Regions from separate parts of the Faecalibacterium sp. BIOML-A1 genome, predicted to be linked through region 1. Evidence: predicted binding sites of a transcription regulator. Region 1 holds the regulator's gene; the other holds the start of a gene.
The links. Region 1 encodes Rex, which represses fermentation and respiration genes when NADH is low (regulators of the CRP and FNR family bind a similar motif). Its sites were predicted from a motif close to ATTGTTAANNNNTTAACAAT; they were not measured.

Region 1 (7,429 bases):
CATGCAGGTGCTCACAGTGCCGGGGGTGGGGTAAAAATCCTGCACCTGTTCCGGGCGCATGTGGTTTTTATAAAGATATTCTGCCAGATAGACTGCATCCTTGAGGGTGCTGCCCGGGTGACTGGACATCAGATAGGGCACCAGATACTGCTTTTTGCCGGCCTTTTTGCTCAGCTCATAGAATTTATCCTTGAACTTGTTGAAGGTCTCGATGGGCGGCTTGCCCATGTAGGCCAGCGTGTTGGGAGCACAGTGCTCCGGAGCCACCTTCAGCTGGCCGGACACATGGTACTCTACCAGTTCCTTGAAGAAGGTGTCGTCCGGGTCGGCCATCAGGTAGTCGAACCGGATACCGCTGCGGATGAACACCTTTTTCACGCCCGGCAGCTCCCGCACCCGGCGCAGGATCTTCAGGTAGTCGCTGTGGTCCACGATCATGTGGGAGCAGGTGGTGGGGGCAAGACAGTGCTTGCCGCCGGTGCACATGCCCCGCAGCATCTGCTCCCTGCAGGAGGGAAAGCGGAAGTTTGCGGTGGGGCCGCCCACATCGTGGATGTAGCCCTTGAAATCCGGCTCGTGGGTCATGCGCTCGGCTTCTGCCACGATGCTGTCCGCGCTGCGGCTGGTGACACGCCGCCCCTGATGCAGCTGGATGGCGCAGAAGTTGCAGCCGCCGAAGCAGCCGCGGTTCTGGATGATGGAGAACTGCACCTCACGGATGGCGGGCACGCCGCCCATGCTCTCGTAGATGGGATGATACCGACGGGTGTAGGGCAGGGCGTAGACCTTATCCAGTTCCCCGCGCACCAGCGGCTTTGCGGGGATGTTCTGCACCAGATACTTTTCGCTCTGCTTCTGCACGATGATCTGGCCGCTGACCACATCCTGATTGTCCATCTGGATGCGGCAGGCCTTGGCATACGCCGTCTTATCCGACGCCACCTTTTTAAAGCCTGCGCACTCCACGTAGCGCTCGGGCAGATGGTCGAAGTCGGTCATGTAACAGGTGCCGTCCACGTCCGTGATGCTCTCCACCGGCTCCCCGGCGGCAAGGCGGCGGGCGATCTCCACGGTCTGGTGCTCGCCCATGCCAAAGCTGATGATGTCCGCGCCGGAATCCTCGGCGATGCTGGGCAGCACGGTGTCCAGCCAGTAGTCATAGTGGGCAAAGCGGCGCAGAGAAGCTTCCAGACCACCCAGGATCACCGGCAGGTCGGGATAGGCCTGCTTTGCAAGGCGGGTGTACACGGTGGCGCTGCGGTCCGGGCGTGCGCCGCCCTTGCCGCCGGGGGAGTATTCGTCCTCGGCGCGGGGGATCTTTGCCACGGAATAGTGGCTGACCATGCTGTCCACGTTGCCGCCGCCGATGAAGAAGCCGTACTTCGGCTTGCCGAACCGCTTGAAGTCCTCGCAGTCGGTGTAACGTGGCTGGGCCAGCACGCCGATCTTATAGCCCTCGGCTTCCAGCAGACGGCTGATGATGGCAGTGCCAAAGCTGGGGTGGTCCACATAGGCGTCGCCGCCCACCACCACAAAGTCCAGCTGCTCCCACCCGCGGGCCTCCATATCGGCCCGGCTGATGGGAAGAAATTCGGTGTAGATCTTAGGGGAAGAGTTGTCCATAATGCTCCTTATCTTTATGTTTCATCCGGTTGGTTCATCTGCATTTCCAGCCACTGCTGGCGGCTGATAAGCACAGCGCGGGGCTTGGCACCCTCGTAGGGTCCGATGATGCCTTTTTGTTCCATTTCGTCCATGATACGGGCCGCACGGGCGTAGCCCAGCTTGCAGCGGCGCTGCAGCAGGCTGGTGGAGGCCTGACCGGCATCGATGACCACCTCCACGGCCTGCTTGAACATCGGGTCGGTATCGGGATCCTCGTCGGAGTCCGCGCCGCTGCTGCCCTTCTTGCCGTCCTGAATGGCGTGCTTTTCCATGGCTTCGATCATGGCTTCGTCATACTGCACGGTGCCGCTCTGCTTGATGAAGTCCAGCACACGGCTGATCTCCTCATCCCGCACGAAAGTGCCCTGAATACGGGTAGGCTTGGGCGCACCCACGGGCATGAACAGCATATCACCCATGCCCAGCAGCTTTTCGGCACCGGAGCCGTCCAGAATAGTGCGGCTGTCCACCTGACTGGACACTGCAAATGCGATGCGGCTGGGGATGTTGGCCTTGATCAGGCCGGTGATCACGTCCACGCTGGGGCGCTGGGTGGCTACGATCAGGTGCATACCGGCGGCGCGGGCCTTCTGGGCGATGCGGCAGATGGAGTCCTCCACATCCTTGCCCACCACCATCATCAGGTCGGCCAGCTCGTCGATGATAATGGCGATGTAGGGCATCTTTTCCAGATCAGGCCGTTCTGCGGCCAGCTTGTTGAAAGACTTGATGTCGCGCACATTGTTCTCTGCAAACAGATGATAGCGGCGCTCCATCTCCTGCACCGCGCTGCCAAGGGCACCTGCGGCCTTTTTCGGCTCGGTGACCACCGGCATCAGCAGGTGGGGAATGCCGTTGTACTCGGCCAGCTCCACCACCTTGGGGTCGATCAGCAGCAGCTTCACGTCCTCCGGGCTGGAGCGGAACAGCAGGCTCATGATGATGCTGTTCACGCACACGGATTTACCGCTGCCGGTGCTGCCTGCAATGAGCAGATGGGGCATCTTGCACAGGTCTGCCACCTGTGCCACACCGGCAATGTCCTTGCCAAGCGCAATGCCCAGAGGTGAGGTCATGCGCAAAAAGCTCTGACTCTCGAACACGCTGCGGATATACACCGGGGTCTTTTTGTGGTTGGGCACCTCAATGCCCACGGCAGGCTTGCCGGGGATGGGCGCTTCCATACGCACATCTGCCACCGCAAGGTTCAGGGCGATATCGTCTGCCAGCGAGGTGATTCGGCTGATCTTGACACCCGCCATGGGCTGCACCTCGTACCGGGTGACGGAGGGGCCCCGGGAGATATCCAGCACACGGGTGCGCACGCCAAAGCTTTCCAGCGTATCCACCAGCTTCTGGGCGTTGGCTTTCAGCTCTTCCTGCGCGCCGGGGTCGGTCTCGTCCTGCGATTTTTCAAACAGCTCAATGGGCGGATACTGGTACTGATAAGTATCCACCGGTTCGGTCTCGTCCACAGGGGCCGCTGCCGCGGCCTGCTCGGAAGCGGCAGGCTTTTCCATTGCCGCTGCCACCAGCGTGCTGATATCCTTTTCCTCCACCGGTTCGCTGGTAATGCTGATCCAGCCGTCCTCGTCGGGTGTGCCGCGCATGGCAACGGCGTTTTCGGCGCTCACCCGGGCGGGTGCCGCCGGGACTGCGGGCTGGATGGGCACGGCGGGCATCTCCGGCGTGACTGCCGCTGCCGGGCTTTCCGGCTGGGCCGTCGGCATTGCCGGGGTCATGACCGGAGTATCAAAACTTTCCGCTGCCGCAGGCTGCACCGGCTGTGCAGCCTTTGCAAAGAAATCGGATGCATCGGTCTCCACTGTGTCCTGTACGATGGGCTGCGGGGCAGGTCTGGGGGCCGGGCGCAGCGGGTTCTGCCCAAAGGTGCCGCCCGGGCCCACGATGAGCGGCTCGATGGGTTCGCTGCCGCCCTCCTTCACCTCAGTGTGGTCGGGGCCAAGGTCTACGTCAAAGGAAGCCCGGGGCCGGGATACCCGTACCTGCACCGGCGTGATGGCCGGGGCGGCAGGCTCCGGCTGGGCAAGCGGCTGGCCGGAAGTATCTGCGGGCGGCTCCGGCTGCGGGGCGGCCTCCGGCTCCTCCGCCTCCATCTCTTCGGTCACCTTGTGGCCCCAGTGGCGGATGCCGTTCAGCCAGTCCGGCACACCGATGCGGAAAGCCGGAGTTTCCATCTCCTCTTCGGCATCTTCCTCATCCCGGTATTCATCTTCTGCTTCGTCGTAGTCTTCCTCAGCCTCGGCTTCTGCCGCGCGGGCAGCGGCACGTTCAGCGCGGCGGGCTGCGCTCTGCTGCGCCATGGCCGCACCCTTTGCGTGCACGCCGCCAAACGCAGCGCACAGCCATTGCCACACCTCTGCCGGGGTCAGATCAAAAATGTACAGGCTGACACACAGTGCCAGCACGATCATGATAAGGGTTGCCGCAGGCCGTCCGCACAGCAGCAGCAGGCTGCCGCCCAGCAGTGCACCCAGCGCACCGCCGCCGATCCATGCATTCACGCCGTTTGCGTAGCAGGCAGCCGTCATCTGAAATGCCGACATGCCCTGCGGCTGGATATCGGAAAAAACGATCACCGTGCCGCAGGCAAACACCAGCCCCAGAACCAGCTTGAAGATCTTGGGCAGAAGGTCTTCGCCCCGGGTATACTGCACAGCAAGGCAGCACACTGCCGTGCCCAGCACAAAGCTGCCGCAGCCAAAAAGTCCGAACAGCACATCGTGCAGGGCCTTCCATGCCGAATCTCCCTCCACAAAGGCCAGCACCACCAGCAAAAGGCCTGCAAACAGGGTGCCAAGCCCCGCCGGAAGCCGCTGTTCTGCGCGTTTTTTGCGCGATGCTGCGCGCCGTGTTGTCGTTTTACGTTTTTTTGTTGCCATGTTTCTTTGTTCCCCGCGTTTGTAGTAGACACACTATTTGATTTTATTATTGTACCACGCAGGGAAGGAAATGGCAAACCTATTGTTGTACAAAATCGGCCTTCATTTGCGTTCAATCTCTTTATACAGCCACGCCAGCGCATCCGAAAGCCCGCCCAGCTCATCAATGAGCTTTTCCTTCACGGCCCGGCGTCCATCCAGCACGGTGCCCATGTCCATCACCAGCTCGCCGGTGTGGAGCATCAGGTCGGTGTAGCGTTTTTCAGTCATGCCGCTGTGGGCCGCTACGAAGCCGGTGATGCGCTGCTGCATCTGCTCAAAGCTGCGCATGGTCTGCGGCACCCCCAGAATGACGCCGGAATGCCGCACCGGGTGCACGGTCATGGTGGCTGTGGGCACGATGAAGCTGCGCCGGGCGCTGACGGCAAGCGGGATGCCGATGGAGTGCCCGCCGCCCAGCACAAGCGTTGCACTGGGTTTGGACACGCTGGCGATCAGCTCCGCCAGCGCAAGGCCTGCTTCCACATCCCCGCCTACCGTGTTCAGCAGCACCAGCAGGCCTTCGATGCGAGGATCCTCCTGCGCGGCCACCAGCTGCGGGATGACATGCTCATACTTCGTGGTCTTCTGGCCCTGCGGCGCTTCCGAATGGCCTTCGATCTGGCCGATGACGGTCAGGCAGTGGATCACATGCTCCCCGCGGGCCAGCGTGACCGTGCCCAGATCTTCGATCTCTTCTTTTTCCAGCCGACGCGCGTCGGTCAGCTGCGTTTCATCGTTCATATGCTTTCCTCCTGCGTTTTCTGTCAGCATTCCCCAGCCTGTGCCGGGCTATGCAGACCCGCTGCAGCAAAAAAGCGGTAACATTTCATAAAAATTTTTTGAGAATGATTTGACATTCTCCATCGGTGCAGTATACTTTAAATAATTGACTGTAATATCTGCAATATGAACCCGTAAACGGATCGGGGTTTCTCTGTGCCGCATCTGTAAAGCAGGCAGCTGCGGCAAGTACTGCGATAGAGCGAAAGGAGAAAGTATTCTATGAACACTCCTGCAAGGGCTTCGCTTCCCGTTATCAAGCGTCTTCCCAAATATTACCGCTATCTGTGCTCTCTGCAGGCAGACGGCATCAACAGCATTTCTTCCCGCGAGCTGGCTGCTCAGATGGGCACCACCGCTTCGCAGGTACGGCAGGACTTCAACTGCATCGGCGATGTGAATGGCCGGCAGGGCATCGGCTACTCGGTGGAAAACCTGCTCTCCATTCTGGAAGGCCTGCTGTTCGGCAACGGCGACCGCCTGCCCACCATCCTGATCGGCTGCGGCCGTCTGGGCAAGGCAGTGAGCCGCTTTATCACCACCGATACCAACGGCTACCGCCTGATCGCCGCCTTTGATGTGGCACAGAGCGAGGTGGGCAAGGAGATCAGCGGCATCCAGATCCGCCATATCGACGAGCTGGAGTCTTTCTGTGCCGAGCATCACCCCAAGGTCGCAGTGCTCTGTGTGCCCCGCGACGGTGCGGAACAGGTCAGCGGCCGTCTGGTGGATCTGGGCATCGAGGGCTTCTGGAACTTCTCCCACTATGACCTCTCTGTGCCGTATCCCGATGTGGTGGTGGAGAACGTCCATCTGGGCGACAGCCTGATGAGCCTTGGCTACCGCCTGCGCAATCAGGACTGAACGTACCTATTGTAAGTAATAAGAGAACCCTCTCAGTCAAAGCCTGAGATGCCGCTGAACCCTCTCAGTCTCGCATACGCTCGACAGCTCCCCCGAAAGGGGAGCTTTATGAGTGGGGACGGGAAAGTTTCTGCTTCTCCGGCGAAGGACAGCCTGCCCGGAAGATGCAGAAAAGCTCCCCCATCGGGGGAGCTGGCAAAGCCGTCAGGCTTTGGCTGAGAGGGTTCTTTCTGTAAGGAGAGTTTTTCAAATGGCAAAACTGTATTTCCGTTACGGCGCGATGAACAGCGGCAAGAGCACCGCCCTGATGCAGGTAGCCCACAACTACGAAGAACAGGGGATGCGGGTGCTGATCCTCAAGCCACAGGTGGACACCAAGGGCGGCGGTGAGCTGGTGAGCCGTCTGGGCGTGCGCCGCAAGGCTGATCTGCTGATCCCGCCGGAGACGGACGTGTTCGAGGCCGTGCGCACGGCCAACGCTGACGGTGCGCCGCTGGCCTGCGTGCTGTGCGACGAGAGCCAGTTTTTCACTGCGCAGCAGGCAGAACAGCTGTTCATGGTCACGGTGGATTTGAACATTCCGGTGATCTGCTACGGCCTGCGGGCAGATTTTTCGCTCAAGGGCTTTCCCGGCTCTACCCGGCTGCTGGAGCTGGCCCACACCATCGAGGAAATGAAAACCATCTGCACCTGCGGCCGCAAGGCCATCTGCAACTGCCGCAGAGTGAACGGCAGATTCGTCTTTGAGGGCGAGCAGGTGGCCATCGATCTGGAAAACGATGTGCAGTACGTGAGCATGTGCCCCCAGTGCTATTTCAAGGCAAAGCGCGCGTTCTACGCCGAAAAAACTGCTTCGCAGGCTGACTGAAACTTGTATACAAGGCCGCTGTGTCCAACGACACGGCGGCCTTTCTTTTTTATCCCCGGCCTATGGGCGCAGTCCACGCAGCAGCGCAAAATATGTCGCTGTCGGCGCTTTTTCACCCCCCAAAAGGACGAAGAAGCACCGATTTCCATGCCCGCAGACCAGTGCCGGGGGACCGCCGCAAACAATTGATATATCAGAGTGAACATTTTTTGCGCTATTGATATATCAGTTTAAAGGCTCCCATCCGGGCTTTTTTAGCTGTTGTTCGTCCACAATGTATGCAACGATTCTACGTTCTGAAACGGAA
Region 2 (7,429 bases), on a different contig from region 1:
TGCAGATGTGCGTGCTGTATCTGTTTGCACTGCGGCTGGCCTACGCGCGCGGACGGCTGAACGAGGCAGAGACCCGCCGCTATACGGCCCAGCTGCTGCGCGCACCGGAGGTCATCAAGCCGCGCCTTGCAGATTGTGAGCAGATCAAGTACCTTGCCAGCCGCTATGTGAACACCCAGAGCTGCTTCTTCATTGGGCGCTGGTTCGACTATGCGCTCTCGCTGGAGGGCAGCCTGAAACTCAAGGAGATCAGCTATGTGCACTCGGATGCCTATGCAGCCGGTGAACTGAAACATGGTACCATCAGCCTGATCACCGATGGTGTGCCGGTGATCGCACTGGCCACCCAGAAACAGGTGTACGAAAAGACCATTTCCAATGCCAAGGAGACCCGCAGCCGCGGCGCAAGGGTGCTGCTGTTTACCACAAAGGATGCTGTGGTGCCGGAAGGCGTGGCAGATGCCGTGATCCGGCTGGATGAGTATGAGGACATTCTGATGCCGCTGCAGCTCATTGTGCCGTTACAGCTGTTCGCCTATTATATGGCTGTTCTGCGCGGCTGTGACGTGGATAAGCCGCGTAATCTGGCCAAGAGCGTGACCGTGGAGTGACGGCACAAAACGCAGCCAGAAAGCCCTGCACGAAACAGAAATAACAAAACAGGACCCGTGCTGAATCACTGAAGTGCATTCTGTCAAGTAGACGAAAAAATAATATAAGGTTTTTGTTCGCCGTTTCCACAAGGAGACGGCGAATTTTTTGTGCAGCTCGGTTCATGGCACCGACATGAGCCTGCATCGGCATCTGGATGAACAGACGGTGCTGGTAACGGCGGTTGTTGCAGCAGTCAACAGTGAATAGTGATTGTTCTTTCTTGACATGAAAATACCCCCAGAGTATTCAGAGTTTTTGTCTCTGTCTACTCTAGGGGTAGCGTATCACATGGAATGCCGGGGCATTGTGATTTATAGATTATTTGTTTCGGCAGGAGGTGCTTCCGATGCAGACGTTTCTACCGGAACATCGTCCTCCGGGTCACCGAAGTTGTCGTGGTAAGTCTGCAGCAGGTCAATCTCCTTGTTGCGCTTCAGGCCGTGGATGACCAGCTTTTTGATCACATCATAGATGACTGCAAACAGCGGCACACCTACGATCATGCCCACAAAACCCCACAGACCGCCGAACAGCAGGATGGAGAACAGTACCCAGAAACTGGAAAGACCGGTGGTGTTGCCCAGGATCTTGGGGCCGATCACGTTTCCGTCTAGCTGCTGCAGCACCAGAACGAACAGGACGAACCATAGCGCCTTGATGGGGTTCTGAATGAGGATCAGCAGGGTGGCGGGCACGGCACCGATGAACGGGCCGAAGAAGGGGATCACATTGGTCACGCCGATGATCACGGAAACCAGAAGGGCACTGGGGAACTTGAAGATCAGGCAGCCGATATAGCACAGCACGCCGATGATGGCGGAATCCATGATCTTGCCGTTGATGAAGCCGCCGAACATCTTATCGGCGTACTTCACTTCTTCCTTGATCAGCTCTGCCCAGCGGGGCTTGAAGATGCTGTAGAGCACCAGCTTGGCTTGCTGCACAAAGCGCTTGCGGCTGGCCAGCATATACACGGCCACGATGATGCCGATGATCAGGTTCTTGGCCATGGTCACTACGTTCAGCACACCCACTGCGGCACCGCTGACGATGTTCTGCATGGAGGGCAGGAGCCGGGTCTTGATCAGATCATCGATATTGGTGCTGATGGTGGCATAAGCAGAGTTGAGCATGTCCATGATCTGCTGGTTGTTCTCAATGAACTCCACATGATTCGCCCACTGCACGAACTTTGCGAGGTTGCGCTGCGCAGTGTAGTACAGGGTGGTCACGCTGGTAATGAGCTGCGGAATGATCATCATGCACAAAGCGTAGATAAGGAGCAGGCCGAACAGGATGGTCAGCGTAACGGACAGCACATTGACCAGACCATGCATCTTTTCCGGGATGAACCGGCGCAGAAAGCTCTCGATGGTGTTGCACACAGGCTTGAGCAGGTAGGCGATGACGGCACCGTAGATGAACGGCATCAGAATGCCGGTCAGCGTGGAGATGGCATCACCAAAACCATCGAAGCGGTAGATCAGGAAAAAGAAGATGATGCTCAGGGAGATCGCTCCAAATCCTGCCAACATCCCGTAGAGATAGGGCTTGATGTGCGGCTTTTTGTCCATCATGATAGACTCCATTTCAGCCGCGGACAGCAGGAATCCCCGCGGCACTTATCAGATTTTGTTGCTCCTGCGCCAGATGTGCATTTTTTCGGCTTCCTTGATCAGGTCTTCACGGAAGTCGGGATGTGCTACGCTGATCAGAGCTTCAGCCTTTTCCCAGGTGGTCAGGCCCTTCAGGTTCACGCAGCCGTACTCGGTGCACAGGTAGTGGATGTTGGCACGGGTATCGGTGACGATGCTGCCGTTTTCCAGAGTGGGACGGATGCGGCTCTCCAGCTGGCCGGTCTTCTTATTAAAGAAGGTAGAGGACAGGCAGATAAAGCTCTTGCCGCCCTTGGAAAGGTATGCGCCCAGAACGAAGTCCAGCTGACCGCCGGCACCGGAGATGTGCTTGAGGCCTGCAGTCTCAGCGTTCACCTGACCGAACAGGTCGATGTCCACAGCGTTGTTGATGGAAATAAAGTTATCCAGTGCGGAGATACTGCGGATATCGTTGGTGTAGTCCACGGGTGCAGACATGCACTCCGGGTTATCGTTCAGGTAATCGTACATTTTCTGGGTGCCGGCACCGAAGGCGTAGACCTGACGGCCCTTGTCCAGCTGCTTGCGTGCACCGGTGATCTTGCCGGCCTTGGCGATATCCACAAAGGCATCCACATACATTTCGGTGTGCACGCCCAGATCCTTCAAATCGCTCTGTGCGATCAGGCTGCCGATGGCATTGGGCATACCGCCGATGCCCAGCTGCAGGCAGGCACCGTTGGGGATCTGCGGAACGATCAGGTTGGCAACCTTCAGATCCACTTCGGTAGCAGCACCGGGAGCGGCCATCTGGCCGATGGGCGGGTTCTCGCCTTCCACGATGCCGGTGACCTGAGAAATGTGGATGCAGTTCTCCATGCCGCCAAGGCAGCGGGGCATGTTCTTGTTGACCTCAACGATGATCTTCTTGGCTTTTTCGCACACAGCACCCAGATGAGATGCACTGGGGCCGAAGTTGAAGTAGCCATGCTCGTCCATGGGGGTCACCTGGAACACCGCCACATCCAGCGGATCCGGGCTTTCGCGGTAGTAGCGGGGCAGCTCGGAATAACGGATGGGGGAGTAGAAGGAAAAGCCCTGTGCAATGGCCTTGCGCTCAATGCCGCCCATATGCCAGCTGTTCCATGTCATGTGTGCAGCGGGATCGTCGATCTGGAAGATCGCGGGCACCCACATCAGGATGCCGCCGCGGAAGTTGACACCTTCCAGCTCAGGCAGACGCTTTGCGATCTCGGCATCCACCGCCACAGGGGTGTTCACAGCCCAGCCGTAATCCACCCAGTCACCGCTTTTGACCAGTGCGGCAGCCTGAGCGGCGGTCATTTTCTTCTGAGCATACAGTTCCGTAAAATCCATTATAAACCATCCTCTCCTATAATAACATAAAGGAATTGTAAATTTATCATTTACTCTTCCTGCACGGACAAATCTTTGCAGGATGTTTACCACCTGTTGGCAATTTGAACACAGCTCTGACACAGGCGGATGATATCCTGATAACCAGCAGAAGGCAGCTGTCGGACAGGGCAGCAGATCTGCACAACTTAGTTATAACATTAACAATGTGTAGAATCAATAGTTTATCGAGAAAATTTTGACCGACTGGCAATATGGACAAAATTCGCGGAGTTTTTGGACGATTGTTTGGTGCTGAAAAACCAAAATCTTTGCAAAAGGACTTGATAAAATTTTGACGATATGGTTTACTTATAGCGTAGCAGGCGGCTGCGATGCAGCACGGCATTGATTGTTTAAATTTTAACGATAAAACGTACAGCTTGCACAAAAATCTTGCACCCAAGACTGGAAAGTGCTATCATGGCAGAACCAAAACGCGCTTTTCACAGCGCTCAAGGAGGACACCAGACGATGGCAACAGCAGTTTATCCCGGTTCGTTCGATCCGGTCACAAAAGGGCATCTCGATATCATCAAGCGCGCGGCAAAGATCAACGATCATCTGATCGTGGCGGTGCTCATCAACAGCGCAAAGAATCCGCTCTTCACCGTGGAGGAGCGCGTGGAGCTTCTAAAGGAATGCTGCAAGGGCATCCAGAATGTTTCGGTGGAGAGCTTCGACGGCCTGACCGTGGAGTTCGCCAAGAAACGGCACGCTTCGGTGATGGTGCGGGGCCTGCGGGCGGTGACGGATTTTGAAAACGAGATCCAGCTTGCGCAGACCAATCACGCACTGATGCCCGGCATCGAGACCATGTTTCTGGCAACGAGCATCAAGTGGAGCTACCTTTCTTCCACCATTGTAAAAGAGGCAGCTTACTACGGCAGCGACATCGGTAAGTTCGTCACACCCAATGTGGAAAAGGCGGTCAACGAAAAGTATGCGCTGATCCGGCAGAAAAAAGACCCCGAGACCTAATTTGTAAAAGCGCTTACGGGCGTTTTGATAAAAATGGCTTACGAAAAGTAACACATACACAATTCAGGAGGCTATTCACATGAAAAAGATCGTTATCGCATCTGCATGCCGTACCGCTATTGGCAAGTTCGGCGGCACTCTGGCAAACGTTCCCGCAGTTGAGCTGGGCTCCATCGTCATCAAGGAAGCCCTGAACCGTGCAAACGTCGCACCTGAGCAGGTCGATCATGTTTACATGGGCTGTGTCATTCAGGCTGGTCTGGGCCAGAACGTTGCACGTCAGGCTGCTCTGAAGGCTGGTCTGCCCATCGAGACCCCGGCTGTCACCGTCAACGTGGTGTGTGGCTCCGGTCTGAACTGCGTCAATATGGCTGCTCAGATGATCGAGGCTGGCGATGCTGATATCGTGGTCGCAGGCGGCATGGAGAACATGGACATGGCTCCCTTCGCACTGCAGAAGGCTCGTTACGGCTACCGCATGGGCGCACCCATGGGCAAGAGCGAGATCGTGGATACCATGGTCAACGATGCTCTGTGGGATGCCTGCGGCTTCAACAAGCACATGGGCATGACCGCTGAGAATGTCTGCACCAACGAGACTTATCAGAAGAAGTACGGCTACAGCCCCATCACCCGTGAGATGCTGGACGAGTTCTCATACAACAGCCAGCTGAAGGCTGACAAGGCTATCAAGGACGGCGCTTTCAAGGACGAGATCGTTCCCGTTGTGATCAAGGGCAAGAAGGGCGACACCGTGTTCGATACTGATGAAGGCCCCCGTCTGAGCGCTCCTGAAGTGCTGGCAAAGCTGAAGCCCGCTTTCACCAAGGACGGCATCGTGACCGCCGGCAACTCTTCCGCCATCAATGACGGCGCTGCTGCTCTGGTCATCATGAGCGAGGAGAAGGCTAAGGAGCTGGGCGTGAAGCCTCTGGCTACCTGGGTCGCAGGTGCTTTGGCTGGCGTTGAGCCGGAAGTCATGGGTCTGGGCCCCATCGCTGCTACCAAGAAGGTCATGGCTAAGACCGGCATGAGCGTTGCTGACATGGATCTGATCGAGGCCAACGAGGCATTTGCTGCTCAGTCTGTGGCTGTCAGCCAGGCTCTGAACTTTGATATGAGCAAGGTGAACGTCAACGGCGGCGCAATTGCTCTGGGCCACCCGGTCGGCGCTTCCGGCGCTCGTATCCTGGTCACCCTGCTGTATGCTATGAAGCATCGCGGTGCTCACAAGGGTCTGGCTACCCTGTGCATCGGCGGCGGCATGGGCTGCGCTACCATCGTTGAGATGGACTAAGTTCCACCTCTTGGAATCCTGACTGAATGACAGACCCGGACGGGGAAGGGAACCGGAGAGCCTTTCCTCCGTCCGGGGGCTGTTTGTGATAATTGATAAGATTTGAATAGGAGGTTTTCACAATGGCATTTGTAAAAACCGAGGTGCAGGGTGCAGTTGAGATCATTACCATCGACCGCCCCAAGGCACTGAATGCCCTGAATCCCGAAGTTCTGGCAGACCTGAAGGCAGCTTTTGAGGCTGTGGATCAGGAGACTGTCCGCTGCATCGTTCTGACCGGCGAAGGCGACAAGAGCTTCGTGGCAGGTGCAGATATCGGTTCCATGAGCACCATGACCAAGGCAGAGGGCGAGGCCTTCGGCAAGCTGGGCAATGATGTGTTCCTGATGATTGAGAGCTTCCCCATCCCCGTTATTGCAGCCGTGAACGGCTTTGCACTGGGCGGCGGCAACGAGCTGGCTATGAGCTGCGACATCCGCATCTGCTCTGACAACGCTGTGTTCGGCCAGCCGGAAGTGGGTCTGGGCATCACCCCGGGCTTCGGCGGCACCCAGCGTCTGGCACGTCTGGTCGGCATGGGTATGGCAAAGCAGCTGGTCTACTCTGCACTGAACATCAAGGCGGACGAGGCTCTGCGCATTGGTCTGGTGAACGCTGTGTATCCTCAGGCTGAACTGATGGAGAACGTGCTGAAGCTGGCCGGCAAGATCGCAAAGAATGCACCCATCGCTGTACGCAACTGCAAGAAGGCAATCAACGGCGGCATCAGCCTGCCCATCGAGAAGGCTGTTGAGGTCGAGGAAAAGCTGTTCGGCAGCTGCTTCGAGACCCACGACCAGAAGGAAGGCATGGCCTGCTTCCTGAGCCGTGAGAAGCCGAAGCCCAAGGCAGTGTTCACCAACAACTAATCCATTACTACATAATTTTTGATATTAAAGGAGAGGTTTCCTATGAAGATCGGTGTTATCGGCGCTGGCACCATGGGCCAGGGCATCGCAAAGGCATTTGCACAGGTTGAGGGCAACACCGTTGCTCTGTGCGACATCAAGCAGGAGTGGGCCGAGAATGGTCTGGCAAAGATCAAGAAGGGCTACGAGAAGCTGGTTGCCAAGGGAAAGATGACGCAGGAAAAGGCAGACGCTATCGTTGCTGCCATCACCCCGGGCCTGAAGGAAGACCTGTGCGCTGACTGCGATCTGGTCGTTGAGGCTGCTTTTGAGGATATGAAGGTCAAACAGACCACCTTCGGCGAGCTGGATAAGATCTGCAAGCCCGAGTGCATCTTCGCTTCCAACACTTCTTCTCTGTCCATCACCGAGATCGGCAAGGGCGTTAGCCGTCCGCTGGTCGGCATGCACTTCTTTAACCCCGCAGACCGCATGAAGCTGATCGAGGTCATCGCAGGCTGCAACACTCCCGCTGAGACCGTTGAGAAGATCAAGGAGATCTCTGTTGCCATCGGCAAGCAGCCGGTTCAGGTCAATGA

Region 2: a site for Rex is predicted at 3,815-3,834, ahead of GKG36_RS01395 (butyryl-CoA:acetate CoA-transferase). Genes of this name have one in related genera too.

Annotation. Positions count from the first base shown of each region.
Region 1 covers NZ_WKZJ01000003.1:77,474-84,902, forward strand. Annotated here, with positions in the region: gene GKG36_RS04570 (YgiQ family radical SAM protein) at 1-1,623, opposite strand, end outside; gene GKG36_RS04575 (DNA translocase FtsK) at 1,638-4,568, opposite strand; gene GKG36_RS04580 (ATP-dependent Clp protease proteolytic subunit) at 4,671-5,351, opposite strand; gene GKG36_RS04585 (redox-sensing transcriptional repressor Rex) at 5,613-6,254, shown strand; gene GKG36_RS04590 (thymidine kinase) at 6,505-7,122, shown strand.
Region 2 covers NZ_WKZJ01000001.1:272,269-279,697, forward strand. Annotated here, with positions in the region: gene glmS (glutamine--fructose-6-phosphate transaminase (isomerizing)) at 1-611, shown strand, start outside; gene GKG36_RS01390 (AI-2E family transporter) at 966-2,231, opposite strand; gene GKG36_RS01395 (butyryl-CoA:acetate CoA-transferase) at 2,280-3,626, opposite strand; gene coaD (pantetheine-phosphate adenylyltransferase) at 4,140-4,646, shown strand; gene GKG36_RS01405 (acetyl-CoA C-acetyltransferase) at 4,726-5,943, shown strand; gene GKG36_RS01410 (enoyl-CoA hydratase-related protein) at 6,066-6,851, shown strand; gene GKG36_RS01415 (3-hydroxyacyl-CoA dehydrogenase NAD-binding domain-containing protein) at 6,894-7,429, shown strand, end outside.